Regions from separate parts of the Glutamicibacter sp. TV12E genome, predicted to be linked through region 1. Evidence: predicted binding sites of a transcription regulator. Region 1 holds the regulator's gene; the other holds the start of a gene.
The links. The regulator HspR, encoded in region 1, represses chaperone genes until heat shock. The targets are predictions, from matches to a motif close to AAGTTGAGTCNNNNNGACTCAACTT.

Region 1 (14,451 bases):
CGTGGGCCTGCTTTGCCTGCTCTTCTCGGATTTGAACTCCAACAAGGCTCTAGGGCCCATCGGCGCTTCGGGCATCATCTTCTCGATTATTGCTGCACTGAGCTTCTTGCCAGCAGCATTGGGGCTTTTAGGCCAGGCCGCCTACTGGCCATTTGCTCCCAAGCCTCAAAGCGCTCCCCAAGACCAGGGGATCCCGGCGGGCTTGTGGGGCAGGATAGCTGGCTTTGTCGCCCGGCATCCACGGCCAATCTGGATGATCACAGTTGTCGTCTTGGCCGCGGGAGTTCTGGGCGTCACCGGGCTCAAGGCCCACGGAGTGCCTCAAAGCGAACTGGTGGTTGGCGGTTCTGAAGCCCGCGATGGCCAGGTAGCGCTGGGCGAGCATTTCCCGGGAGGAACCGGCTCCCCGGCAACGGTGATAGTTGATCAAGCAGATGCCCAGGCAACCCTGGACAAGGCTCTTGATGTGACGGGTGTTGACTCAGCGTACCTGCAGGCCGAAAATGGCGGCCCTGCGGTAGCTGAGCGCGGAATTGAGCCGTATGAGGTCCAGGGGCGTAACCTCATTTCTGTGACCTTGGCCGATGCAGCCGACTCTGATGAGGCCAAGCAAACCATCGTTCAGCTGCGCGATGCGGTGCACCAGGTCAATTCGCAAGCGCTGGTTGGCGGCACCACCGCCACGCAGCTCGATACCAATGCAACGGCGCAGGCGGACCTCTACAAAATCATCCCCACAACCCTGGGCGCGATCTTCGTGATTCTGATGCTGCTCTTGCGCTCGGTGCTCGCTCCATTGCTCTTGATGATCACCACGGTGCTCTCCTATGGAACGGCCATGGGCGTCAGCGCATTGGTCTTCAATAATGTCTTCAACTATGTTGGCGCGGATCCTTCGGTGCCGTTGTTCGGCTTTGTATTCCTGGTAGCGCTGGGCGTGGATTACAACATTTTCCTCATGACAAGAGTGCGCGAGGAGTCCTTGAAAATCGGCACCTATGAAGGCATGCGCCGCGGGCTGCAGGTCACCGGCGGTGTGATTACTTCTGCAGGTGTTGTCCTTGCAGCAACCTTCGCCGCACTAGGGGTTGTACCCATCATGTTCCTGGGACAGCTGGGGTTCATTGTTGCCTTTGGCGTGCTTCTGGACACTTTTATTGTCCGCAGCCTGCTAGTGCCAGCACTGGTGGAGGAGATTGGACCTAAGGTCTGGTGGCCCTCCAAATTGGCACGCAAAATTGGCGCCAGCAAGTAATGCGAACGTGGTGAAAGTCTCCGGCATATCAAGGGCAAAGCGGGGGTAGTCACAGGGCAATCGGGTTCAAGCACTGTAGAGTAGATACTTGTGCACCACCGGATTTGACCGGATGCATGCGTCGACAGTTTAGATTTCCCCTCCAGTTGATTCCCCGGAATGATTCCGTGCGGATTCACCGGTGGTTGCAGGCCAGAACGATGGCCCTGCGCGGTGCGGACTTCCTCCTGGCTCGGCGAGACCCAGCGCCACAGCTCGTGGCGTGCGAATCAGAGAGAAAGTTTGAATATGTCCGTAACTTTTAGCGCCCTAGGCGTGCCTGGAAACCTTGCCAAAGTCCTTTCCGAGAGCGGAATCGAAACCCCCTTCCCGATTCAGGAAGCCACTTTGCCATCCACTTTGGCTGGCGGAGATGTTCTTGGCCGCGGACAGACCGGTTCCGGCAAGACCTTGGCTTTTTCGTTGCCACTGGTCGCTCGCTTGGCGCAGCGTCCCCAGCGCCGCAAGGCCCGCTTCCCCCGCGCATTGATCATGGCACCAACCCGTGAATTGGCAACCCAGATCGCCAAGACTGTCGATCCCCTGGCGAAGGCTAGCGGCCTGCGCACCACCGTCATCTACGGCGGCGTGGCCCAGAGCCGCCAGGAAAAGGCCATGAATGACGGTGTTGACATTGTCATTGCCTGCCCTGGCCGACTTGATGATCTGATCAAGCAGAAGATCGTTGACCTGTCCCAGCTGGAGATCTCGGTGCTGGACGAGGCAGACCACATGGCTGATATGGGCTTCCTGCCGGTAGTTCGCCGCATCATGGACCGCATGCCAACTGGCATCCAGCACATGCTGTTCTCCGCCACTTTGGATAACGGAGTGGACAAGGTGGTCAAGCGCTACCTGAGCAACCCGACCATTCACTCGGTGGATGCGCCGGAAGCCGCTGTGAACACCATGGAGCACCACGTGTTCGTGGTTCCCAGCGATGACAAGAAGGAACTCATTCGGGTTCTGGCCCAGGGCACTGCCCGCCGCATCATGTTCATGCGCACCAAGCATCACGCCAAGAAGATGGCCGTCACCCTGTCCAAGGCTGGCGTTCCAGCAGTTGACCTGCACGGCAATCTCTCGCAAAATGCACGTGACCGCAACCTGGCTGCTTTCGCATCCGGCGAAGCAAAGGTTCTTGTCGCCACCGACGTTGCCGCCCGTGGCGTGCACGTTGATGGCGTGGAGCTGGTCGTTCACATCGATCCACCTGCAGAGCACAAGGCATACACCCACCGCTCGGGCCGTACCGCACGTGCTGGTTCGGATGGAACCGTGGTGACCATCTGCACCCCTGATCAGCAGGGCGACGTTGCTTCCTTGCTGAAGCAGGCCGGGCTGAAGGTGCCTTTCGAAAAGGTCAACCTGGAATCGCCAGTAGTGGCAAAGGTTGTTGGCGAAGTTGCCGAGCACGTTCCTTACGTTGCTCCAGTGCAGCAGAAGCGCAACCCGGCGAAGAGCAAGCCTGCTGGTGAATCTTCCAACGCTCGTGGTGGCCGTGGTGGCGGACGCAACGCACGCGGCGGCAAGCCTGCTGGTGAAAGCCAGGGCCGCGGTGGCGAGCGCCGCCGTCCGGAGCGCGACGGCGCCATGGGCCAGGGCGAGCGTCCGGCCCGCGAATCACGCAATTCAAACGGGGAGCGTCTAAACCGCTCGACTCGTGGAGCGAATGCCGAGCGCCCATCGAATTCCTCGCGTCCTGCACGCTCCGGTGGACGTAACGCGGGTTCTGCTGCTGGCGCTCGCTCACGCGGACCGCGTCGTGCTTCAAGCCCAGCCACTAGCGGTCGCTAAAACCAAATATTGATCAGTAGCCCCGGACAGCCTGCGTGCTGTCCGGGGCTACTGTCATGTAAAGAATGAAACTACGCATCGGGGACTTAGCTTCAGATTCTTAATAGTTCAAATGCAAACGCTTTCTATGCGGAATGATGGAAAAATACTGTAAAAATCGAAAGGTCGTACGGCTTTAAGTGTAAATATTGGAAACGCTTGCAATCTTAGGTTTGATCTAAGTAGTGTGGTTTGGATCACTGGCATGCTGCTTCTCGCGGCTTGTCATTCGCCCTTCGAATCCAATGGAGCATTTCGTGAACAGCAAAAGTGCTGCCTCCGCTGCGTGCAAAGAATATCCACCACACCAAGGGCCGCAGCACCAATGGCGCCGCAGATTGACCGCTCTGACGGCCACGCCCCTGCTGGTCCTAGTGTCCACGGTTCCACTAGTCGTGTCCCCTGCCTCTGCCGAGCAGGCCACCGTGACTTTGGCAGGTAGTTTCCAGGACGAGTTGGGTTGCGCTGCCGACTGGGATCCAAGCTGCGTGGCCACCTTGATGGACGATACTGATGGGGACGGAATCTATGAGTTCACGACAGACCAAATTCCAGATGGGACCTACGATTTTAAGGCAACGCACAACTTCGGCTGGGACGAAAACTATGGTGCGGACGGGGCCGCCGGAGGTGCGAACTATACTCTCTCGGTAAAGTCGGGGGACCAGGTGAGCTTCAAATACGTTTTTGAAACCCATATTGTCCAGATCGGCGGAGCCAGTGAATCGCTGGCCGGCGTAGGACAGGCCAAGGCTCAATGGATCTCGACCGATACGATTGCCCTCCCCCGGGATCTGGGTAGTGGGCAGAGGTTTGCCCTCTATGCTTCCAAGGACGCCAGTCTGAGCTTGGACGGGGAAGTGATCTCGGGAGCCAAACCCATAGAACTAGCTACGGTTATAGGTGGGCTCACTGACGCTCAGCGGAAGAAATTCCCGCATCTGGCCAACTACCGTGCCGTACGCGTAGACATGGCACGCGAAGAAATTGCCACCGCCTTGCGCTCCCAATTGGCGCTGGCGCGTTTTGAGACGCAGGGCGAGGACTCTAAGCTGACAGCCTTCACCGGCGTGCAGACTGCTGGAGCGATTGATGAGCTCTACGCTCAGGGGCTTGAGAATGTCGAACTAGGCGTCAGCTTCACAGGAAAGAAGCCCACATTCCGGCTCTGGGCTCCGAGTGCGCATCGGGCGACTCTTCTCATTACCGATAAAAACGAGAAAACTTCGCGGCATGATGCCATCTTCGACAAAAACAGCGGAGCATGGACCGTCAAGGGCAAGCCTCATTTCACTGAAGCCAAATACCTCTGGGAAGTTCAGGTCTTTGTTCCAGAGACCGGCAAGATTGAAACGAATATTGTCACCGACCCGTATTCGGTCGCGTTGACCACCAACTCCACCCAGTCGGTGGCCGTGAACCTGGAAGATCCCAAGCATCAGCCCAAGAGGTGGCGCAAGGCCAAAGCAGCCGGCGTGGAAAAAGACGTGGATCGAAGCATTTATGAGCTGCAGATCCGCGACTTCTCGGTCTCCGACTTTTCGGTGCCGGAAGAACAGCGAGGTCGCTACGGAGCCTTCGGAACCAACGGTGCTGGTAGCAAGCAGCTCAAGCAGCTCGCCGAAGCCGGGCTGACTACAGTTCACCTGTTGCCAAGTTTCGATATTGCGAGCATCGAAGAAGATGAAAAGCAGCGCATCGAAACCGGCTGCGATTTGGTATCGCTGCCCGCTGCCTCATCCAAGCAGCAAGAATGCGTGAGCGCGCATGCTGCCGACGATGGATTCAACTGGGGCTATGACCCATTCCATTTCATGGCCCCTGAGGGGTCTTATGCGAGCAATCCCGATGGCGCCGAGCGCGTAGAGGAATTCCGCGGCATGGTTGGGTCTCTGCATGAGATGGGGCTGGAAGTCGTCTTGGATCAGGTCTTCAACCACACGGCGGCTTCGGGGCAGGCGGATCAAAGCGTGCTGGATCAGATCGTTCCTGGCTACTATCACCGACTCGATGCCACCGGCAAGGTCGAGACCTCCACCTGCTGCCAGAACGTGGCCACCGAACATGCCGCGGCACAGAAGCTGATGGTCGATTCACTCGTGGTTTGGGCCAAAGACTACAAAGTTGATGGTTTCCGATTCGACCTCATGGGACACCACTCACGCGAAACCATGGAAGCGGCACGCGAGGCCCTCGACGAATTGAAGCCCGGACGCGACGGGGTCGACGGCAAGTCCATTTACCTCTACGGCGAAGGATGGAACTTCGGAGAAGTCGCAGACAATGCCCGTTTCCTCCAAGCGACCCAGGGGCAATTGAACGGCACCGGAATCGGCACCTTCAATGATCGTCTGCGCGATGCGGTCCACGGCGGCAGCCCGGTTGATTCTGCGTCAACTTTCCAGCAGGGATTCGGCACCGGTTTGGGCACCGATTCCAACGGTAGCGAAGTCAACGGAACCACCGAGGAAGCGCTGAAAGAGCTTGGCCATGTAACTGATCTGGTGCGTCTGGGCTTGACCGGGAACCTTGCCGATTACGAATTCCTGACGTCAGCCGGAACGGTGCAACGTGGCGATGAAATTGACTATCGCGGTGCCCCGGCCGGTTACGCTTCGCAGCCCGGCGAAGTGATCAACTATGTTGATGCGCATGATAACGAGACGCTCTACGACCTGACCGTGCTCAAACTCCCTCGCGATACTTCCATGGCAGATCGGGTACGGATGAATACGTTGTCGCAGGCCACGGTAATGTACTCGCAGGCTGTACCTTTCTGGCATGCCGGTACTGAACTGCTACGGTCAAAGTCTTTGGATCGCAATAGCTACAACTCGGGGGACTGGTTCAACCGCATCGACTTCTCGGGTCGGGAAAACACTTTCGGATCCGGACTGCCGCCGAAGGCTGACAACGGCGAAAAATGGGACCTGATGGCTCCATTGCTGGAAGATCCAGAGCTTAGGCCTGATGCGCAGGCGATGTCTCGGGCTGAAGACGCAGCACTTGATCTGCTGCGCACCCGTCGAGAAGTCGGACTGCTGCGATTGGGCTCTGCTGAACTGATCGAGCAGAAGGTGAGTTTCCCGCTCAGTGGTCCAAAAGCGGAACCAGGAATCATCGTGATGCGTATCGATGACACGGTGGGTGCGGATGCCGATAGCGAACATGACGGAGCCCTGGTGGTCTTCAACGCTTCACCGCAGGATCACACGCAAGTGGTCGGGGAATTAGCAGGTCATGAATACGACTTGGCTGAAGCGCTCGAACAGGGAAGCGATGAGCGAGTGAAGTCCGCATCGTTTGACAGCTCGTCGGGCAAGCTGATGATTCCTGCAAGGACCGCTGCGGTGCTGGTGGAAGCTGAAGGGGGCGCCCGGTAGCTCTGGGCACTGCGAAAATCGCGGGTCGGTAAACCTGATGACAGGTTTACCGGCCCGCTGGTTTTATGCCTTGGGCTCTGCGCTTGTCATGGGTGCGCCCAAAGGTGAAGTAGCTGAGCGGACCGATAAAGCTGATGAAGTTCGCTGCAGCCCACACTGGCTTATTTCCGCGGATCTGGGAGCTCTCGCGCCGACTCAGATCGATCTGCGCGGCGATCAGCAAGGTGATTTGCGCCGTGGCAGCTGTGACCAGCGAAACTTTGCTGGCAAGGGACAGCTCGGAGAACTTTTTCTTCTTTGCTGCTGCCACGATGTGCTTCTTGATCTGGGAGTTTTCGACAACTGCCACCGCTGGCGGTGGGGCGCCGAAAAATTTCTGGTTTATGGGAATCATTTTTGCACTTCGCCCGTTGAATAAGACAGAACGCAAAGTTGAGTGACGTTGGCTCAAGTTGATTTGACAGTCGAAAACGGCTGAGTAAACTTGAGTCCAGAACGCTCAATGAGGGCAAAGGCCCTCAGCGTTAGCACTTTCAACCAAGGCAAAGGAGAGCCATTATGTCGCGTGCCGTAGGTATCGACCTAGGAACCACCAACTCCGTAGTTTCCGTGCTCGAAGGTGGTGAGCCAACCGTTATCGCAAACGCGGAAGGCAACCGTACTACCCCGTCGATCGTTGCTTTCTCGAAGAGCGGCGAAGTTCTGGTTGGCGACATCGCCAAGCGCCAGGCCGTGAACAACATCGACCGCACCATCGCTTCGGTCAAGCGCCACATGGGCACCGACTGGACCATCGACGTTGACGACAAGAAGTACACTGCGCAGGAAATCTCCGCACGTACGTTGATGAAGCTGAAGAACGACGCCGAGGCCTACCTGGGCGAAAAGGTCACCGACGCAGTGATCACCGTTCCTGCCTACTTCAACGACGCTGAGCGCCAGGCCACCAAGGAAGCCGGCGAGATCGCTGGCATGAACGTGCTGCGCATCGTCAACGAGCCAACCGCTGCCGCACTGGCCTACGGCCTGGAAAAGGGCAACGAAGACGAGCTCATCCTGGTCTTCGACCTCGGTGGCGGTACCTTCGACGTCTCCCTGCTCGAAGTTGGCAAGGACGACGACGGCTTCTCAACCATCCAGGTTCGCTCCACCGCTGGCGACAACCGCCTGGGCGGCGACGACTGGGATCAGCGCATCGTGGATTGGCTGCTGGCCCAGGCCAAGGCCAAGGGCGCAGACCTGTCCAAGGACAAGATCGCCCTGCAGCGCCTGAAGGAAGCTGCTGAGCAGGCCAAGAAGGAACTGTCTTCGGCCACCAGCACCAACATCTCCCTGCAGTACCTGTCGGTCACCCCAGAAGGCCCAGTGCACCTGGACGAGCACCTCTCGCGTGCCAAGTTCCAGGACCTGACCAAGGACCTGCTGGAGCGCACCCGCAAGCCATTCAACGACGTTATCGCTGAAGCAGGCGTCAAGGTTTCGGACATCGCCCACGTGATCCTCGTTGGCGGTTCCACCCGCATGCCAGCCGTTGCTGACCTGGTCAAGGACCTGGCCGGCAAGGAAGCGAACAAGGGCGTGAACCCTGATGAGGTTGTCGCCGTTGGCGCAGCCCTGCAGGCAGGCGTGCTGAAGGGCGAGCGCAAGGACGTTCTGCTCATCGACGTCACCCCGCTGTCCCTGGGCATCGAGACCAAGGGTGGTGTGATGACCAAGCTGATCGAGCGCAACACCGCGATCCCGACCAAGCGTTCGGAAACCTTCACCACCGCCGAGGACAACCAGCCTTCGGTTTCCATCCAGGTCTTCCAGGGTGAGCGCGAGTTCACCCGCGACAACAAGGCGCTGGGCACCTTCGAGCTGACCGGTATTGCACCGGCTCCTCGCGGCATCCCGCAGGTTGAGGTCACCTTCGACATCGACGCCAACGGCATCGTGCACGTATCCGCCAAGGACAAGGGCACCGGCACCGAGCAGTCGATGACCATCACCGGTGGTTCCTCGCTGTCCAAGGAAGACATCGAGCGCATGGTCCAGGAAGCCGAAGCACACGCCGAAGAGGACAAGGCACGCCGCGAGGCCGCTGAGACCCGCAACGCCGCTGAGCAGGCCGCCTACTCGGTGGACAAGCTGATCAAGGACAACGAAGACAAGCTGCCAGAAGAGGTCAAGACCGAGGTCCAGGCCGACGTTGACTCCCTGAAGGCTGCCCTTGAGAAGCAGGACAACGACGACGAGGTAAAGGCCGCGTTCGAGAAGCTGCAGGCATCGCAGACCAAGCTGGGCGAGGCAATCTACGCCAACGCACAGGCCGAGGGTGCTGCCGCTCCTGAGGGCGAGCAGGCTCCAAAGGCTGATGAAGACATCGTCGACGCCGAGGTCATCGACGAAGACGAAGCCGACAAGAAGTAGGGAGCCAGGGAACATGTCCGAGGCAAAAGACCAGAACGAGAACTTCGACGCCGAGTCGGAGAACCAGCCAGAGGCTGCCAGCGAGCAGCCAACCGCTGACGCCCTGGGCCAGGCCGAGGCGATCCTGAACGAAGCTGCCGCTGGTGTCGACGAGTCCTCAGAACAGCAGGAAGAAGCTGGCGCCGGCGAAGCCGAGCTGCGCAACGACCTGCTGCGTCTGCAGGCCGAATACGTCAACTACCGAAAGCGCGTTGAGCGTGACCGGGCTGTGGCGCGGGAAAACGCCGTCCAGTCGGTTCTGACCACCTTGCTCCCAGTGCTCGATGATATCGATGCAGCTCGGGCACACGGGGATCTGACCGACGGGCCGTTCGCTTCGATCGCCAACAAGCTGGATACCATCCTGGTCCAGCATGGCCTGGAGCGAATCAACGAGGCCGGCGTGGAATTCGATCCGAACATCCACGAAGCACTGCTTCGCCAGGCTGTTCCGGAAGTTCCTGCCGACCACGTGGGGCAGGTGCTGCGCAGCGGCTACCGCAAGGGTGCCACCATCCTGCGCGCAGCCCAGGTGCTGGTAGCTACCGGCGAATAGCCACGAATAACACATTTGAAACTGCCCACTGCCGAGAAATCGTCAGTGGGCAGTTTCGAATTGGCATTGAAAGGACGGTGCCCTGATGGCAAGTCAGGACTGGATCGAAAAAGACTTCTACGCCATTTTGGGCGTCGCCAAGGACGCCAGCGAGGCGGACATCAAAAAGGCATACCGCAAGCTTGCACGCAAGTTCCACCCGGATACCAACCAGGGCGATGCGGCAGCGGAACAAAAATTCAAGGACATTTCCGAAGCCCACTCGGTGCTCGCGGATAAGGAACAGCGCGAGCAATACGACGCGATCCGGGCCATGGGCGGGGGAGCGCGCTTCTCAGCCGGAGGACCTGGCGGGGCTCCGGGAGGCCAAGCCGGCTTCGAGGACATCTTCTCCAATCTCTTTGGCGGCGGCGGCTCGTCGCGAAGCCGCGGCGGACAGCCGGACTTCTCCGACCTGTTCGGCGGTGGCGGAGGATTTGGCGGCGGCGGTTTCGGCCAAAGCGCACCGCCACGCAAGGGTGCGGACCGCACCGCGAATACCACGATCTCCTTCTCCGGATCCATCAAGGGAACCACCATCGGGCTGCGCGAGCAGAATGGCGAAGTCATCGATGTGCGCATCCCTGCGGGCATCAAGGACGGCCAGTCCGTGCGCGTGCGCGGCAAGGGCCAGCCAGGGGCGGCCGGCAACGGCGACCTGCTGGTCAAGGTCAAGGTCACCGAGCATCCCTTCTTCAAGCGCGAAGAGAACAACATCCGCATCCATGTGCCGGTCACCTTTGACGAAGCAGTGCTGGGCGCCAAGATCCACGTCCCGACACTGGATGGCGAAACGGTCGCGATGAAGGTCCCGGCCGGCTCGAATTCCGGTCGCACCCTGCGCCTGAAAGGACGTGGCGTGAAGACCTCGAAGGCCACCGGAGATCTGTTGATCATCCTGGATGTGGTGATTCCGCAGAATCTGTCGGATGCCGCGAAAAAGGCGGTGGAGGACTTTGCTGCTGCCACCGAAGGCGAAGATCCACGCACCGACTTGGCTGCCAAGGCCAAGCTCTAGGAGAGACTGCGTCTTGCCTTCCCGGTCGTGCCCTCGAAGTGGCCCGGCCGGGGAGGCTAGACTCTATAACCAGAGGCTGCTGAGCCATTTAACCATGTAGAAAGGTGGTCGAAGCAACGTGAACGGGGAGTACCTGCGACCTGTCTTCGTCATTTCCGTCGCCGCTCAACTGGCAGATATGCACCCGCAGACGCTACGCCAATATGACCGGATCGGCTTAGTTTCGCCCAGCCGCCAGTCGGGCAAGCAACGACGCTATTCGCAGCGCGATGTTTCACTGCTCCGCCAAGTCCAGGCGTTGAGCAAGGACGGCGTGTCCCTTGAGGGCATCAAGCGAATCCTTGACCTGCAAGATCAGGTCGCGTACCTGCAAACCGAAGTGAACGACCTGCGCAATGAACTCAGCGCGGTACGCCAAGGCCAAACCCGCATCTTTGCAGCAGGCACCTCCGGGGGAGACGTGGTGTCCTTGGCCCGCGGCATGCGTCCGGAACGCCGTGAACCGACCGTCACGCTGTTTACCGCCCGCAGGGCCATTGGCCGCTAGATTGGCAGCCAATCTGCCAAGCCCGGACGACTCCGAATTCTGGCATGACCCTCAGTTCCCGGAATTGGAGTCCCGGCGTTCGTGCCAAGAAATTTCCTGCTACCGGCCGCATGCCCATCAACGTTTTTCAATGGGGATCATCGACGAAGGCGAAACCGAATTCACCGGGCATGACGGGCAGCAGGCAACTCTGGTCCCTGGCGACGTGATCGTCATTCCGCGCGATCACCTCCATGCCTGTAATCCGAAAAATGGCTACTGGCGATACCAGATGATTCATGCAGACCAATCATGGATTTCCCGGCTTGCACCAATCTCAGCGCAGGATCTGTTCTGGGGCATACGGATATTCAGGGCGCCGGAGCTCTACGAGTTGATGAACGCCCTTAACCAGCAGCTCTTTGCCGGGATGGGAAAGCAGTACGTTGAGCAGTCGCTAGGGTCCATGCTTTCCGTCGTGCAGTCTCTGGCACCAGTCTTCGAGGCGCTCCCGCCGGGGATAGGGCCCCGCGATGAGCGGTTGCTTCCGGTCCTGCACCGATTGGGCAACGATGCTGTGGCCCCGCAGCTGGACGAGCTGGCACTGCTCGCCGGCTTGAGCAAATATCAGCTGATACGGCTCATGCACAGCAGTACCGGCTTCACCCCGATCGCGTGGAGGCATAACCAGCTGGTGAACCGTTCACGCGAACTCTTGCGCTCGGGCGCCTCGATAGCGCAAACCGCGGCAGAGCTGGGCTTCTCAGACCAGAGCCACTTCCACCGCGTTTTTCGCTCGCACGTCGCAGCGGCCCCCGGAAAGTACCGAGCGCCGCTGCAATATCGTTCAAGACCGTAACATCAGGCGTGCGAAATGATCGTCCCATGCTCATTTCACCTGAAGAATTCGAATTGGCCGCAGATAATCTGCGTGAATTGGCGTTGGACGAACGGCTCAAGGCGCAAGTCATGGCCACGCCGGCTTTGGCCAGGATTGCGCACCGGATCTCGCAACGATACCTCGCCGGAGATACCATCGACTCTGCCTTCGCCCAGGTCGCCCAGATCACGGCGCGAGGGCATCTCAGCAGCATCGAATGCGTGGGCGAATCGATTCGGGATAGCCACGTCGCTGAGGCGGAAACCGGAATATTCCTGGGCATCGCCGAACGCTTGAAGACTTCGAAAACCAATACGACCTTGAGCTTCGATCTCTCGCATCTCGGTTCCGCCATTGATCCCGAGCTGGGATTGCGCAATGCGTTGCGCGTCGCCCGAGCCGCGCGCGAAGCGGGAACCTACCTGATGATTTCGGCGGAAGGATCGGATCGCACCGACCTGGTGCTGGAGCTCTGGGAGGGGCTGATCTGCGATTTTCCGGAAACGGGCATTACCTTGCAGGCTCGCCTATCGCGAACACCTCAGGATCTCGTGCGCGTCCTGGAGCTTCAGGCAGGCCCTGTCCGGCTGGTCAAGGGGGCCTTCCAAGAGCCGCTGGACACGGCCATGGCGCGCAACGATCCAGGCCTGGCTGACAGGTACGCGCAGCTGGCCGGAGCGCTGATCTCCTCAGGCATGCGGACAAGTATTGCCACCCACGACGCGCGGCTGATCCGCAGGCTTAAAGAGGAACACGGAGCGGCGTTGCAATCGCCGCAGGTGGAATTCGAGATGCTCCAGGGCCTCGGGACGCAGCAGTTAGACGCGTTGCGCGAAGAGGGTTTCACTACCCGGGAATACGCAGTTTTCGGGCCGGAATACTGGCTGTACGTGCTGAACCGGCTGGCTGAGGATCCACAGCGAATTATGCTGGCAGTGGCCGATCTCCAGCTCACGCAGAAGGCCGCCCAGGGATCTGGGATGAGCGCGAGCTAGCAGCGGCCATGGCGTGCGAGCCGCGCCAGCAAATTGGTGCGCACGGCCGGCCACTCGTGCGGAAGAATCGAGAAAATCACGGTGTCGCGCAGCGTGCCGGTTGACGGATCATACTTGTGATTGCGCAGTACGCCATCCTGCTTGGCGCCTAGGCGGGCAATGGCTGCCCGCGAGGCGGCATTGTGCCAGTGCGTGCAGAAAGCTACCGAATAGCAACCCAGCTTTTCAAAAGCCCGCTGCAGCAGCATGAACTTTGCTGCAGGGTTGATTCCTGTGCCTTGAACTGATGGGGACAAGTAGGTTGAGCCGATTTCAACGCGTTTGTTCGGTTCATCAATGTTCAAATACGTTGTGGCGCCCACAGCCTTGCCCGTGGACAAATCGATGATGGCAAAGGGCGCCATCGCTCCAGCTTCCTGCAGGGCCAAGCGCTTATTGATATCGCCGGCCATTTCCTGCGCAGATGGAATAGACGTGTACCAGATTCCATCGAGATGGCCGGCGGTGACCACCTGGGACAAGTCTTCGGCATGGCCAAGGGAGAGCTGTTCTAAACGCACCCCGGCATATTCCATCGTGGGTGCCTGCGCGTAGCTAGTGATCTCGGATGAAGGAAGGGCCATGGAATCCATCTTATGGATTCCATGGCCCTTCAAAGGCTATCGTCGCCGATATTAACCGACGCGGGTGTAAGCCAAATCAAAAACCAGGCGTCCGGCTTTCAGCGCCTTGCCTTCGAAGCTGGTGAGAATGCGACGCTCGAAGCGTGGCGCCCAGCCACCTTGCCCGTCGGTGAATTCAGGCTCCGGATCAAAGCCTTCCATGCCCTCACGGCGCACCTTGGTCAGGTTGCTGTCTTCACCGGCCAAGTTGCCCGGGTGCTGGTTCTCAAAATCCGCATGTGCTTCAAGAACTTCACGCATCTGTTCGGCGTAGTTGGACCAGTCGGTCGCCAAGCGCAGGGTTCCACCTGGCTTGAGCACGCGTGAGGCCTTGTCGAGGAACGACTTCTTGATCAGGCGGCGCTTGTGGTGGCGAGGCTTGTGCCATGGATCGGAGAAGAAGATCCAGATTTCGTCCGCGCTATTCTCATCGAGCATCACGTCCAGGACTTCTGGCGCATTGGCCTGGATGGCGCGGACGTTGCTGATGCCGAAGGACTCGACCTTCAGCATCAGCTGTGCCAGCCCGGGGCGGTAAACCTCGACGGCCAGGTAATTGCGCTCGGGATCATCCTTGGCTGCGTTGGCGATGCACTCGCCCAGACCCGTGCCGATCTCGACCACCAATGGGGCGGTGCGGCCAAAAGCTTCGGCAGGATCGAGCCGGAAGTCATCGGCCACCGAAGTGTCGGCAATTTTGCGCGGTGGCTCGATGACGTACTGCTCGGCATTGCGCTCCCACGCGCTGGCGCGTCGGCCCTGCAAACGGTTGCCGCGGCGTACGAACGACACTGGCTCTGCGCGGAAAAGA
Region 2 (14,451 bases), 1.5 Mb from region 1:
GCGAGGGGAATCCCATCGCGGATACGGCTTGCACCGGGCCCTGGCTGGCGCCCGGAGGCACCAGTTCCTGTTCGTCAGCCACACCGCCACTCCCTGCCATAAGCTAGTACAAATATTCGAATACAAGAATTGTACAGCGCCCGGCAGGATGCTTCACATTGGTGATGCTTCGAGCAGTTCCCGCGGCTTGGCCCACAAGGCAATCACCAGGCACAACACCATGCCCACCACCGGGACGGCAGGCCAGATATACCACCAGGCCGACAGCTCATGATCCGGATGGATGCCAAAGAAGCGGATGGTCCATTTCGCCGAAACCATCAATTCGATGCTGAACAGCACCAATATCGCCAGCATGATCCGACGCGGCCAAGCGTCCAGGCGGAGGGCCACCACGGCCCAGGCATAGGCCATCACCGGACCCCACACCCAGTGGTGCGACCAGCTCACCGGCGATACCAGCAACGGGCACGTTGCGGCAATGCCCAACAGCACCACCGGCTCAACGGTTCCATCCAGCTTGTAGAGCAGGGCAATAAACGCCAGGCCAACGGCGAGCGCCAGCACAAACCAGATCAGCGAACCCGCGCCCAGGCGGGTCAGGAAACCCTGAAGGGAAATATTGTCGATATAGCCGACATTGCCCACGCGCGAAGGGTCGCGCACCACGTCGAACCAATAGTCCAAGGTGTTGCGCCACTGCAAGACCAGCCCGATGACTTGGGTGCCGAAAAAGGCCAGGGTGCCGATGATGACCGCTCGCCATTTGCGCATGGCCAACGGAAGAATCAGCAGGGCAATTGGGGTGAGCTTGATGCCTGCGCAAATACCCACAGCAATGACAAACGGAGTCATGGACTTTGAATTCGCCAACGCCAGATAGCAAGCGCCGAGTATCAAAATATTAATCTGCCCGAACCAAATGGTGTCCCGGAAGGGACCGGAAATCAGCATCAGGCAGGTCAGGGTCAATGGGGTGACCCAGCGGCCGAGCTGCGGCCAGCGTCGGGCAATTCGGGTGGCCAGGTCCTTGCCGACAAAGAAAGTCAGAACTATGGAGGCCAGCATCGTCACCGCCACCGAGACCCAATACGGGAAGATCGCCATGGGAAGGAAAAGCAAGGCGGCAAAGGTCGGGTAGGTGAAGGGCAACCCCGGATCGTTGATGGGCCCAACAAAAGGCCCGTACAAATCCTCAGGTTCGCGCAGCAGGGTCAGCGCGCCTTCGCGGTACACCGACAGATCCCAGCCGGTAGGTTCGATGGCGATCAACGTCCAGGCCAAGATCAAGACCATCGCTATTTCCAGGATGGCTGTTGAACGCGGAACTGGCCTGATGATTGAAGAACGGATAAATCATCACCCTAGCATTGGTGGATCTGGCGGCCCGGCAACCCAAGCGCCTGGCGGCAGTAAAGGAATTCTGAAAGCACGAACAATAAATTCAGGCGGAGCGGCTTTCATCATCGGTGCCGGTCCGCGCCAATTACACATTTGCGCCTGCCATTAACCCTAGAGCAAAAACCGAAAGCCCAATTCCGCTGCACTTTGCCTTTTATCCTGGCCAGAATTCTGGAACAGAACCGGTGGAATCAGAACAGCCAACAATATCCCTAGCCCGGCGACCCGGATAAAGATCTGTTCTGAATCCATCGCAACACCATGAGGGCAGTCGGAACTTTTCCATCGGGCTAGAAGTTCTAATCTTGAAGCAGAAGAATTGCCCACGAAGGAGCGCAGTGAAAGTTTTACTAGTCAGTTGCGGCGATGTCGCCACCGAAGCCGGACTGCGCTTCCATGCCCAGGGACATGAGGTGACCGGGTGGCGACGCAACAGCAGCAAGCTTCCCGAGCAGTTCGCCGGGCAGGACGTCGACCTGCTGGATCCTTGCCACTGGCCGGACATGGATCCAGAGACCGAAGTAGTGGTCCTTAGCCCGGTCCCGGTGACCCGCGATGTCCAAGGATACGAGCGCAGCTATCTGCAGGTGGCCCAGGAACTTTGCGCCCGGCTTCGCGAGCAGGCGCCACGACTGCGCCGCCTGGTCTACATCTCCTCCACCGCCGTGATGGGCGGCGAGGACGGCGAATGGGTCAATGAGCAGGCACCGGTGGCCGCCACCCGCGACACCGCAAAGATTTTGGCACGTACCGAAGCAGCGCTCGCCGAAAGCGGCCTGCCGGTGACCGTCTTGCGCGCCTCGGGCATCTACGGCCCGGGGCGCACCAGGCTGATTGATCTGGTTACCTCTGGCACCGCTAGAATTCCGGCAGGTTCGCACTGGACCAATCGGATTCACCGCGATGACCTGGCCGCGGCCATCGTTCATGTGGCCAGCTTGGGCGACCAGGCGGCTGATCTGTATTTGGCCTCGGACAGCGCTCCAGCCCAACTGGGCGAGGTGTACCAATTCCTTGCCACCGAACTGGGCCTGAAGCAGCCGGAGCAGGAAACGGCGCCGGCCACGCGGCGTGCCGGTGACCGGCGCTTGGACAACTCCGCGCTGCTGGGCAGCGGCCTGGCCTTGCAATTCCCGAGCTATGCCGAGGGATACCGCCAGATCCTGTCCGGCGCCTCTACCCGGCACGCCTAATTCCAAGGCATCGCTAGGCCAGCTGGATCAGCGCCCATCTCAAATGCCCGTTGCGCCTAACCCCTGCCTAGAATCCCTTGCGCAGCGGATTGAAGTGACGGGCAATGGCTGGAACTTGATCACCAGTGATCTGGGCAGCCAATATCTTCCCGGTCAGCGGGCCTAGAGCCACTCCCCACATGCCATGGCCGCCGCCTACCGACACGCGAGCCGATCCAGTTTGGCCAATGAGCGGAAGGCCATCGGCGGTGCAAGGACGCCCGCCCACCCACTCTTCCCTGCGGTGCTCCCAGTTGATGCCCTGGTAGACCGGAGCCGCAGCGGCCACGATGGCTTCGATGCGCTTTGGCTCCAGCTTGTGGTTCACATCCCGGAATTCCATGGTGCCGGCGATCCGGAAACGGTCGCCCAGCGGTGTGCAGGCCACGCGTTGGGTCGGGAAGTAGATCGGGTGCGTCGGCATATGTTCGGGCTCGATGGTGAATGAGTAGCCGCGTCCGGCCTGAACCACTACGTTGACCCCGAATTTCTTGGCCATATCGGTCATCCAGGCGCCGGTTGCCAGCACCACGTGGTCCACGGTGATTGCCCGCCCCTCGGAACCGATCACGGTCACCGAGTTCTTGTTGTCGCGAATGTCGGTGACGTTAAAGGATCCAATAATGTCGCCGCCGCGCTCAACGACTGATTCAGCGAGCGAAGCCATGAACTTCGGCGGGTTGATGTAGCGCTGGTTCTTGATAGCAACACCAGCGGCAACGTTATCCGAAAGTGTTGGCTCTATTCCGCGCAGTTGGTCGCCGGTGAGCAATTCATAGTCGACACTGCCGCCGGTTTTCTCGATCATCTCAAACTCATGCAGGAACGATTCGCGGTCCTTGAACGAGGTGAATCCGGTGAGGAAGGGGTTTGCCGGTTTGGTCAGTTCGAACACGCCAGGACCCGCTGCCGTGGCCCGGGCAATCTCGTCGAAGGCGCCAAGGCCGCTGCCTCCGATTTCCGAGAAGATGCGCATGGCTGCTTCCCACCGCTTGGGCATCGAGTGCCACGCGAAGCCGAGCAAGAAGCGCAGCAACTTTGCATCGGCCTTCAACGGAATGTACAGCGGCGAGGTCGGGTCAAGCATCATTTTCAGCCCGTTGGCAAAAATCGCCGGCTCCGCAATGGGCAGGGTCAAAGCCGGAGTCAGCCACCCGGCGTTGCCCCACGACGAGCCTGAGGCTACGCCGCCTCGATCAACAACCGTGACTTTCACGCCCGCTTCTTGCAGGTACCAAGCGGTGGACAAGCCTACGAACCCCGCACCGACAACGACAACATGATCTGGCGCAGTTACCCCTGCCATGACCCACTCTCCTTGCAATCTTTTGGCCTCTTTACACGAGGTCGCATGGGTTCACTGTCGCGCGATCCGCAGTGAAATTCAACGCGTTCTGAGGATTTAACGGTGAGCGCCACCACATCATGGTGTGACGTGTGTTTTCTGCGGAAATCTTTAACATTCGCCGCACTTTTAACAATTCTCAGACGAGAGGCGAAAACTTTAACCGCATGGCATGCAATCAAAAACATCCGGGAATCACGCCTGAACCGTGCCCTGCGTACACTGAAAGGAAGCGAAAATTGCCCTTTCTCGATCAGCCATCTCAAAGGAACACCACCACACACATGGCCTCACGCAAACCAGCCAAGAAGAAACCAGCTCAGGGACATCCAGCTCGCCGAGCAGGAGCCAGCTCCGTACCTTTTGAAACAGAGGTGCGACAGGCTCTACAGCCGTTCAAATCCCAGCTCTTCCGCCATTTCCAGGAAGAAGGCCAGCCTGCCAGCGAAACCCGCGCAGCTCTCGAAGGGTTGACCACCCTGTTGACCGTCCATGCCCAATTGCGCAGGAGCGTTGACGTACAGTCGCTGGATCCATCAATTCTTGGTGAGCAGCTCGGCCACCTGTCCTCGCTGGGCAAAGAAGTTGCTGCAACTAGTGCAGCAATCCTCAAGCACTACCTGACATTCTTGGGCACCTCCGCCAATTTTGGCGGCACCGTGGAGGACTTCAAGCAGACTTTCGAGTTCCTCTCCCGCATGGCTGGTGACTCACCGATCGTCGCGCCTTACCTAGAAGACGAGGAAGCAAATGGCGCTTTTGAATCCATGCCATTCGTCTTTGCAGCACGCGAGCTGATCCAGTGGGTTGGCGAAGGCAAGCCCACCACACCGGCCGGAGTATTGACGGCGGAAACCTTGCAGGACGCAGCCCAGGCACTGGGCCTATTCATCAAGGTCGATGAGAATGCTCCAATCCCCGAAGATGCCATCTGGGAACCAGAAGACGGGACTGCCGTTCCTTCGCTGGGAGACATCCCCCGGCTTTCGGCCTACTGGGATGCGCTGATCGGCACTGCAATGCTGACCTACCAAGCGCCTAACGCCAAGCCAACCGAGTCGCTCAGCGAAGCGCTGTTGGCTTCCAGCGGTGCCGGTGCACGCGTGGTCAAGGAACTGATCGCGGAAGTGCTGTACTCGCACATCCTGATCAACACTTTGGAGAAGCCAGGCCAGGCGCAGATCGCGGAAATGGTGGCCGGGGTCTTGAGCAACGCCGCCTCATCCACGCCTCCGCGCTCCGAATTTGCATTGCAGATTCCCACCACGGATGACCTTCCCGAAGAACAGCACCACCTGATCCCAAGCCTCGAGGAGGTTGTGCCACAGGTTGAATCGCTGCTGCGCATCTTCGAGCGCGAAGGCCTGGTAGAAATCGACGAGCACATTACCGTTCCCGTTGTGCTTCGCTCTTCATTGGAGCGGGCATTAGGCAAGGTTTCGGATCATGTGCTGAAACAGGACACGGATTCGAGCGCACCGGAAGCGTAAGACTCCAGTTGCCCAAATGCGATGTGCCCGGAGGAGCTCCGGGCACATCGCATTTCTATGTGATTCTCAGATATCGGGGAGACCACGTCGGTCTGGACTTAAATTATAAAAGGTACGCTGCATTGTAGACAGACAACGACGGGCGATGGGGGCGCAGCCGCCGATGAAAGATCAGTCCGTTTGTCCAATGCAACGTACCTTTTAATCACCCTCAGGTCCTCCATGATGCCACTCGCAAAACACCACCAAGTACCTTATTGGTGATCGGTCTTCACCGATACATATCTAACCTATCGCGTTCACAAGAATTTCGAAATCATACTTTAGTAGGAGGGTAGCGTCTTGAACGGGATGCTGGCGCGAAGTGTCCACAGTCCCTTTTCGGAGCTGGTCGAGAACTTTCCGCCAAAGGTGCGCATACGATCGGACATTCCAATCAGCCCGCTGCCACCCTCTGGCAACCCCTTTGCCTTCCTGCCTGAAATGTCTATCTGATTAGTAACTTCCAATACAGCCTCAGTGCCATTGGATATCAATTCGAGGGTGCAGACGCTTCCTGGAGCACCATGCTTTATGACATTCGTTGTAGCTTCTTGCATCACGCGATAGATCGCTGTCTGCGCTGAACGGGGAAGATCAGAGATTCTCTCGTCCGTGGTTGAGTTCACTTTAAAATTCGCGTCCTTGAGACGTTGCGCGAATAGGTCCGCCCCCTGAAGCGCGTAAACGGTCGTTGCAGCGGGCTTGTCGACACCCAACGCCGCTTCGTCCGACATAGTTCCATCAGCCCGCAAGACATTGAGCATCAGCCGCAAGTCGTGCAGAGTTTCGGAACTCAGCTTGGCAATGACATCCAAGGCGTCGAGAGCCATCTGGCCGTCGTTGGCGAATTTCGCGGCCTTCGGCTGCATGGCCACGATGGTGATGTCATGCGCAACAATGTCATGAAGGTCCCGAGCGATGTTTTTACGTTCTGTCTCGATTGCCGAACGAGTTTGCTCTTGGGCCTTGAGCATCTGCTGCACGACTTCTGCATTCTTCTCCCGCAGAATAAAAATGCTGCGGGTCAGGAAGTAGGCCAAGACTGTCAACGGGATCAGGGCCACCAGCAAAATGGCGTCCTGCTCCGCTTGGATTCCAAATTGGATCATCCAGGCGGCCGACAAGGTCAGGAATAGGGCACGAACACTTCGCGCTGCGACCGTGGCCGCAAGTGCGCCAAAAATCATGAACGATACTATCGTCCATACGAATATGGATCCTTCGTTGAGCAGGAAATATGCGACGGCAATAAAGATCCCGAGCGACACCGCAACCCAGCGCAACCCCAATGCCAGGGTCAGGCACAGCACAACCCCTACCAGTGCACCTCGCACAGATACAGCAGAGGCCCCGTTGAACCCATCTTCCAATATCGTTACGAACTCACTGCTTGACAGCAATATGAGGATTGCGATGCCAACCCAAATAATGACACCCCGACCAGCCAGTAGCTTGGTCAGGGTGTCTTTCAGTCGCTCACTCATACGCCGAATAATTCACGGCAAAGCCATTCAAGTCAAATAATCTTGCTCATGGGCAACCTACCCCGTAACGTTCGCAAACCCACTTAGAGAAATCCGAACCCCAGCCAGCTGGTGTAGCAACCGGACCGCTGCTAACCTCCTGGTCCGATGCCGCGGATGCGGGAGCAGCCACAACAATCAGTGGTCCTAATGCCAATGCGGCAACGGCCAGCATTTTCAAACCCTTCATAACAAACCCCACATCTCGTCAACTTATATACTTGCAAGTAGGCAGCCCGTCAGGTGGTGTGCAACATCGACCCAAAGGAAAAAATGGAACAAATTAAGGTCCTAATCGTCGATGATGAGCCCCTTATTCGACATGCGTTGGGCACAATCCTAGCAACGGATCACGGAATTGTAACCGTATTTTCTGCAGAAAATGGCAAGCAGGCAGTTGAGTATTGTTCAGACAATGCCGTCGACGTAGTTCTGATGGATTTGCAGATGCCTATTATGGATGGTGTTAGTGCTACACATGCCATTAAATCGATCAAAGACAGCCCGGCAGTGCTTGCAATAACAGCATTCTCATCGGATGAATATTTGGTGCCTGTTCTAACGGCTGGTGCCAGCGGCTACCTTGTCAAGGATTCTGAACCGGGCGAAATTATCAATGCAGTTCACGCGGTTCATCAGGGCACGGCAGCCATTTCTCCGTCAGTTTCTTCGGACCTAATTTCGGCGGTGCGCGAAGCTTATGCCGACAATTCCCAAGCTGTCGAAGACCTCATTTATGATCTCGGGATTACTAATAGAGAAATCCAGATTTTAAAACTACTTGCCAAGGGTTTAAATAACACTGAAATTTCAAAAACTCTGGGGATCACCGAAACCACTGTTAAGACACACATGGCCAAGATCTTCGCCAAACTGGATGTTCGAGACCGCGTACAAGCACTCGTGGCCGCTGCACGCATGGGAATTGTCGAAATCCCCAAGGGCTGAATATCGCTTCACACAAGTGTGAGCTCGAGCGCTCCGGAAGATATTTCGAGTGCCATGGGAATATCTTGGAGCCTCATGCGTTGAACATGAGCATAGACCGCTCAAGTTTCTACTAGGAGGCTCACTTGCCAGCATTTTTTGGTGCACCATCAGACGGCTCGTTTGAGGAGTTCCTCTCTCGGTTCCTCTCGTCGCGAGCACAGGCAGCACGTCCAATCGACATCACCCGCCTGCTTTCCACGCGGACCCATGAGGCAGTAGCAACGGCCGCAGGGATTTCGCATGAGCACGGGCATGACGAGATCGACTCCTTGCACCTGCTCGCGGCGCTGATACGCACAGAACCCATTGGCGAACACCTCGCCGCCATGGGCATCGACATCGAGGCGTTGAGCCAAGATGCCATCGCCCACCTGCCAAAGAGCCAAGAAAAGGGCGAAAAGCCAACGCGGCTATCTTCTGCTGCCCAGCGCAGCCTCTTTGATGCCTACCAGGTGGCACGCAACTACGGTTCGACCTACATCGATCCTGACCATCTCTTTCTCGCTTTTGTTTTCAACCCGGAATCCCCGGTCAGCCACTTGCTGGCACAGCACGGAATCACCGGCCAGTCCCTGCAGCAGGCAGCCATGGAACAGGCCCAGCGCGCCCAAAACGGCGGACAGGACCAGGGCCAAGACGAGTCCAATGCCTCGATGCTCGAACGCTACGGAACCGATCTGACGGCGCTGGCCGCCGACGGCCAGATCGATCCGGTCATCGGTCGCGACGACGAGCTGGACCAGGTCGTGGAGATCCTGGCTCGCCGCACCAAGAACAACCCTGTGCTGATCGGCGAGGCCGGCGTGGGCAAGACCGCCATCGCCGAAGGACTGGCACGGGCCATCGTTGATGACCAGGTTCCAGAGCAGATCCGCGGTTCCCGGCTGATCTCCATCGACCTGCCCGGCATGCTGGCCGGCACCCGCTACCGCGGCGACTTCGAACAGCGCCTCACCGGCCTACTCGAAGAAATCGCCGACGCCGAGGGACAGGTATTGGTGTTCATCGACGAAATGCACCTGCTGGTTGGCGCCGGTTCCGGCGAATCCGGAAATATGGATGCCGCCAACATCCTCAAGCCGCGCTTGGCTCGTGGCGAACTGCACCTGATCGGTGCCACGACGCTGGATGAGTTCCGCAAGGTGGAGAAGGACAGCGCTTTGGCCCGCCGCTTCGGCAAGGTCATGGTTGACGAGCCATCGCAGGAAGTCAGCCTGGCCATCCTTGAAGGCCTGCGCGAATCCTACGAGGATCACCACCAGGTGCAGTACACCCCGGCTGCGCTCAAGGCTGCCGTAGCGCTTTCGGCCCGATACCTCACCGACCGCCAGTTGCCAGACAAGGCCATCGACCTGATCGATATCGCTGGCGCCCGGCGTTCCATTGCCGCCGGCGATACCGAGGATGTGCAATCCCTGCGTTCCGACCTGATGGAAGCCGAACGCGAGAAGTCCCGCGCCATTGGCGAGGAACGCTTCGAGGATGCCAGTGCCTGGCGCGACCACATCGCCGAACTGACCGCCCGGATCAACGCGGCCGAGAAAGCCGGCGACGCCGGAATCACCCGTGTCGTGGATGAAATCCAGATCTCCGAGGTCATCGCCCGCTCCACCGGCATCCCGACCTCGCGGATCACCGGCGATGACAAGTCGCGGCTCGCTACGCTGGAACAGTCGCTGCATGCCTCGGTGATCGGCCAGAAGGATGCCGTCTCCGCCGTGGCCCGCGCGGTGCGGCGCAATCGTACCGGCCTGTCCCCTGCGGGACGTCCCATCGGCTCGTTCCTCTTCCTGGGCCCCACCGGTGTCGGCAAAACCGAGCTGGCCAAGGCCTTGGCAACCAACCTGTTCGGGTCGGCTGACTCGCTGGTGCGTGTGGATATGAGCGAATACGGCGAAAAGCACACAGTTGCCCGCCTGATCGGCGCCCCTCCGGGATATGTCGGCCACGACGAGCCCGGCCAGCTGACCGAGAAGGTTCGCCGCAACCCGTACTCGGTGATCCTGCTTGATGAGATCGAGAAGGCCCACCCGGACGTGTTCAACGTGCTCCTGCAGGTGCTCGATGACGGGCGCTTGACCGACTCGGCCGGACGCACCGTGGACTTCTCGAACACGCTGATCCTGATGACCAGCAACCTTGGTGGCGAGTATCTGGCCAACAAGGCCGGAAACTTCGGTTTCACCTCGGCCAAGGCCACCAGCGAGGCTGGAGAGATCCGTGCCAAGGTGATGAGCAAGGTGCGCGAGTTCATGCGCCCCGAGTTCCTGAACCGGCTGGATGAGGTTCTGCTCTTCTCGAAGCTTTCGCAGTCGGAGATCGGCCAGATCGTCAAGCTGGTCATCGCCGATACGCGGAAGCACCTGGCAGACCAGGAACTGGCTCTGGAAGTCAGCGACCCCGCCGTGAACTGGCTGGCCTCCGAGGGCTACGACCCGGAGTTCGGCGCCCGGCCGCTGCGCCGATTGGTTCAGCGCAAGGTGCAGGATGCCATCGCCGATCTGCTGATCGACGATTCGCTGGCTGCCGGCGACACCGTCTTGGTGGACTTCGCCGACGACAAGCTGGTGGTGCGCAAGAAAGTTGATGCTCCAACCCCGCCAGCACAAAACGAGCAGGTGCCCAGCTTCTTCGATAACTAGGTCGAATTAGCCGCAAAGGGGCTTGATGCGCCGAAGCTTTTGCTTCGGCGCATCAAGCCCCTTTTTGCATGCCCTGAAGACGTGCTTCCATAGCTGCGTCATGGCGATGCCAGACGATGGTCAATTGGACGGATTCGGGAACTTCGTTACGTCAACGCCACAGGTAAGAATCAAGTCAGCGTCCTGCTTCTGAAGAGTGCAATGATCCGCGACAAAATGCCTGGACTCTGCCATGCCGCTGATCCCGTCGATCCTTTCGTAGACAAAGGCGGACGCTGGAGCATAAACGGCAAAGCTCGCCGGGTCGAAACCCGGCTCTTCAACGAGGACAGACTCGCCCGTCTCCGCCGTCACCTTGTGCTGAATCGACACGATTGAATATAGCCCCGAGAGCAGCCAAAAGCATAGCCAGATCAACGATGCCGCAGTGACGAGCAGATGTCCGAGAATTCGGACAAATACACGAATGCTCTTCCGCCTGATTCCGCCGAACATCCGCGGAACAAGACACAGCGAACCCGCAACGGCTGAGAGGCCGCTAACCAGCAATCCGCAAAACACCAGCGGCCAACCCGGCAAGATGAAAAAGAAAACTTTTCCGGATGATGATAGCTGCTCCAAGCATGCCCATAACCAGCCAGCACCCAGTCCAAAAATCACTGCGACAGCAAGAAGAAAGATTCCCCAAGCCAGTTGCTTTCGATTCAGCCCCGTGCCTTGCGGCTCAAGGATTTCGCCGCTTTCAACAGCCATCTTTTCCATCTCAAGACATTCCTTCGAGATGATATGGCGTTGTTCGAGAAGCTGCCTTTGGGAGGAATTTCATCCGTTCAGTCTTTCAGTCCAAAAAGGGCAATGCGTCCTCCCTAGGTATGAATAAGTCCAAGTAAATTATGGTCCAAAATTGCAACGGTTGAAAAGCCGCTCGCAAACGATGCGCGACGGCCGAGTCCCACATCCTGGAAGTTGTTGCGCTTCAAGCTGAAGAACAGCCCCACGGTGTTAGCATGAACCAAATTCTTGGACGCTTCGGGAGAATCTTGGCAATGGAAATATCTACGACAAAAGTTCCTTCCCGGGAACAGGTCACCGCACTTTACGATTCCGTCGGCTGGAGTGCTTATACCGACCAACCTGACGTGCTTGCCAAGGCGCACGCCAACTCGGACTTTCTTGTCTACGCCTACGACAAGGATCACCAGCTCATCGGATTGGCTCGCGCAATATCTGATGACGCGACCATTTGCTTTCTCCAAGACATCTTGGTTCACCCGAAGGCCCAGCGCACCGGAGCAGGAAGAGAACTGTTCTCGGCCGTCCGAAAAAGATTCGAGCACCTACGCCAATTTGTGCTCATTACCGATGATGAACCGGGGCAACGCGCGTTTTACGAATCCATGGGTCTGACCGAAGGTTCAGATTTCGAGCACGGTCCTGTCAGAATTTTCGCCCAGTTTCTCTAATAGATGGCTTTTAGCGCATTCGTCCTAATAGACTGGGAATTCACCACTCTGCTAGGAGCAACTCTTGCGCATCCGAAGTTTCATGGCCCTGTCCATGGTGGCTCTTTTGATGAGCGGCTGCAGCACACCCCAAAGTCCGGCCCCTGCTGCTGAACCGGAAAAATCGGCAACCGCTCCAGGCGACTCCACCGTCCCGGCCAAGGCTTCTGGAACTGGACTTGCTGAAAATTCAATCGCTCCGACTCCTGCTGAGTCCACCGCAACGGCCTTGACTGGTCAGGCTTGGGCAGACTCCAAAATTCAAATGTGGAAAGACAACTCGGGCATCAAATCCACCCAAGGATTCTTGTATCCCAATAATTTGATGACCTCATGGGAGTCTCCCGAAGAAGGCGTCTTGAATATCTATTTGGACAACAGCATGATCTTCAACCGGGACGGGATGCAGGAAAGCTACCAAACGCGCGAGGACGAGCTTCGAAGCATGGGGCAAGTAATGTTCGAGAGCATCGGCGAGCAGTCGCCAGAGTTGGAAAGCGTCACTTTCGCCACCGAAGACGGAAAAAATTCAGGAACCTACTCCCGAGCCCGAACCGGAGCAGACCCCAACGATCGCAAAGCCTGGGCCAAGGAAAAATACGTGCAGTGGATTGCGGGCATGAATGACGTATATGAATCCATGTGCCACGCAGAAATCACCACCTTGGAGGTGTACCGCAATTGCCTTCCTGCTGACCCACACGCCTACGTCGACAAGGTGACATCGCCTGCATTTGGCAAACTTGTCGTCACGATCAACGATGGTCCATGGATGGACGGCATCTACGACACGCCTGCGTCCAGCTTCGTCTCCTCAAACATGATCATCAAGATCAACAACAAGGCTGCCGTGAGAGAACAAGTTGAAAAGCTGACTGTTATCGCCAGGGATGGCGAAGATACTAGCACTGCATTGCGCGAAGAGTGGATGCAATAGGCAGGTGCCGCCGCCACCACCGATTCTTCCAGCATGAACGGCACGCTCTAGGCTTGAATCCATGACACAAGAACTGTCGATTCCGTTTAAAGATTCTGAGCTCAGTGCCCTATGGTCACCTGCTGGGAGAGCCAGCGCGGTCATGATTTTGGCCCACGGCTCGGGGGCGGGCAAGGACCATGAGTTCATGACCGGCTTCGCGCAAGCTGTCGCGGATCTCGGAATCAGCGTCTTGAGCTTCAATTTCCCCTATATGGACGCTGGCAAGAAGTTCCCGGACAAGGCGCCCACGGCTATCGCTGTCTGGCAGCAGGTGCGTTCATGGGTTCAGGAGCATGTAGCCGAGGGGCTCCCAGTGGTTGTTGCTGGCAAATCCTTTGGCGGGCGCATGGCTTCGCTGGCGGTTGCCGAAGGCATGCCGGCGAACGCTCTGATCTTTTTGGGCTACCCCTTGCACGCACCGAAAAAGGAAGACAAGCTTCGCGATGAGCACCTCTACCCGTTGACGGTTCCCATGTTGTTTTTGGAAGGCACCAAGGATCCCTTCGCCAATCCAGAAAAGATGGAAACCGTCGCTGCGAAGCTCAATAAGTCGACGGAACTGGTCTGGTTTGAAGGCGGCAATCATTCCTTCAAGGTAGCCCGTTCTCAAAGAACGGTGGCGCAGGATGGTGCCTGGCTGGCCGAAGCGACCGCCAACTTCATTTCGAAGCACACCTCTTAGATACTGTCTCGGCGCCAATAGCTGTGCGGGTCATCCAGGAAGTCGTGCCATCCCCGCACCAGCTCCAGCTGTTCAAAATCATTTTCGCGAAGTCCCCATGACCCAGCCGCCAGGATCCGGGCGTCCGGGAATGCAGCCAGAATGGGCGCATGGGTGGAAATAAGCAACTGCGATCCCCCGTCAACGACGGTGTGAAGCAGTTTCATCAGCTTCGCGCAGCCCGCCAACGACAAGGCAGACTCGGGCTCATCCAAGATCCATAGGCCCTGGATAAAGGGAATTCGCTCCTCAACGAGGTCCAGGAAAGACTCGCCATGGCTCCGCTCATGCAACTTGGTCTCGAATCTGGATTCTTCGAGATAGGTGTAGAAGTTGTGCATGGTTTCTGCGCGCAGGAAGAATCCCTTCCGCGAAGCCGCGGCACCACGCTGAAGCTTGAGCTGCCGCCACAGTTCGGATTCGCTCGTCCGCGTCGTATTCATCGCGCCCGTCGAACCACCCTCAGCGTTCATGCCATAAGCCATCGCCAGCGCTTCAACGAGAGTCGACTTTCCAGTGCCGTTTTCACCGACAATGACGGTGACTTGTCCCAGGTCAAGTCCCTCATGAAGCAACTGGCGCAC

Region 2: a site for HspR is predicted at 8,065-8,089, ahead of ACT7DV_RS03700 (ATP-dependent Clp protease ATP-binding subunit). Genes of this name have one in related genera too.

What each region holds. Positions count from the first base shown of each region.
Region 1 is NZ_JBQVVF010000001.1:2,275,440-2,289,890, forward strand. It holds gene ACT7DV_RS10635 (MMPL family transporter) at 1-1,255, shown strand, start outside; gene ACT7DV_RS10640 (DEAD/DEAH box helicase) at 1,544-3,091, shown strand; gene pulA (pullulanase-type alpha-1,6-glucosidase) at 3,469-6,513, shown strand; gene ACT7DV_RS10650 (PLD nuclease N-terminal domain-containing protein) at 6,560-6,907, opposite strand; gene dnaK (molecular chaperone DnaK) at 7,072-8,925, shown strand; gene ACT7DV_RS10660 (nucleotide exchange factor GrpE) at 8,939-9,520, shown strand; gene ACT7DV_RS10665 (DnaJ C-terminal domain-containing protein) at 9,606-10,577, shown strand; gene ACT7DV_RS10670 (heat shock protein transcriptional repressor HspR) at 10,696-11,124, shown strand; gene ACT7DV_RS10675 (helix-turn-helix domain-containing protein) at 11,075-11,962, shown strand; gene ACT7DV_RS10680 (proline dehydrogenase family protein) at 11,989-12,978, shown strand; gene ACT7DV_RS10685 (GNAT family N-acetyltransferase) at 12,975-13,601, opposite strand; gene trmB (tRNA (guanosine(46)-N7)-methyltransferase TrmB) at 13,653-14,451, opposite strand, start outside.
Region 2 is NZ_JBQVVF010000001.1:805,829-820,279, forward strand. It holds gene ACT7DV_RS03665 (LexA family protein) at 1-82, opposite strand, end outside; gene ACT7DV_RS03670 (glycosyltransferase 87 family protein) at 154-1,296, opposite strand; gene ACT7DV_RS03675 (NAD-dependent epimerase/dehydratase family protein) at 1,740-2,594, shown strand; partial or broken gene ACT7DV_RS03680 (NAD(P)/FAD-dependent oxidoreductase) at 2,662-3,966, opposite strand; gene ACT7DV_RS03685 (hypothetical protein) at 4,263-5,468, shown strand; gene ACT7DV_RS03690 (sensor histidine kinase) at 5,792-6,994, opposite strand; gene ACT7DV_RS03695 (response regulator) at 7,307-7,981, shown strand; gene ACT7DV_RS03700 (ATP-dependent Clp protease ATP-binding subunit) at 8,107-10,665, shown strand; gene ACT7DV_RS03705 (hypothetical protein) at 10,786-11,427, opposite strand; gene ACT7DV_RS03710 (GNAT family N-acetyltransferase) at 11,673-12,128, shown strand; gene ACT7DV_RS03715 (hypothetical protein) at 12,193-13,104, shown strand; gene ACT7DV_RS03720 (alpha/beta hydrolase family protein) at 13,166-13,828, shown strand; gene ACT7DV_RS03725 (AAA family ATPase) at 13,825-14,451, opposite strand, start outside.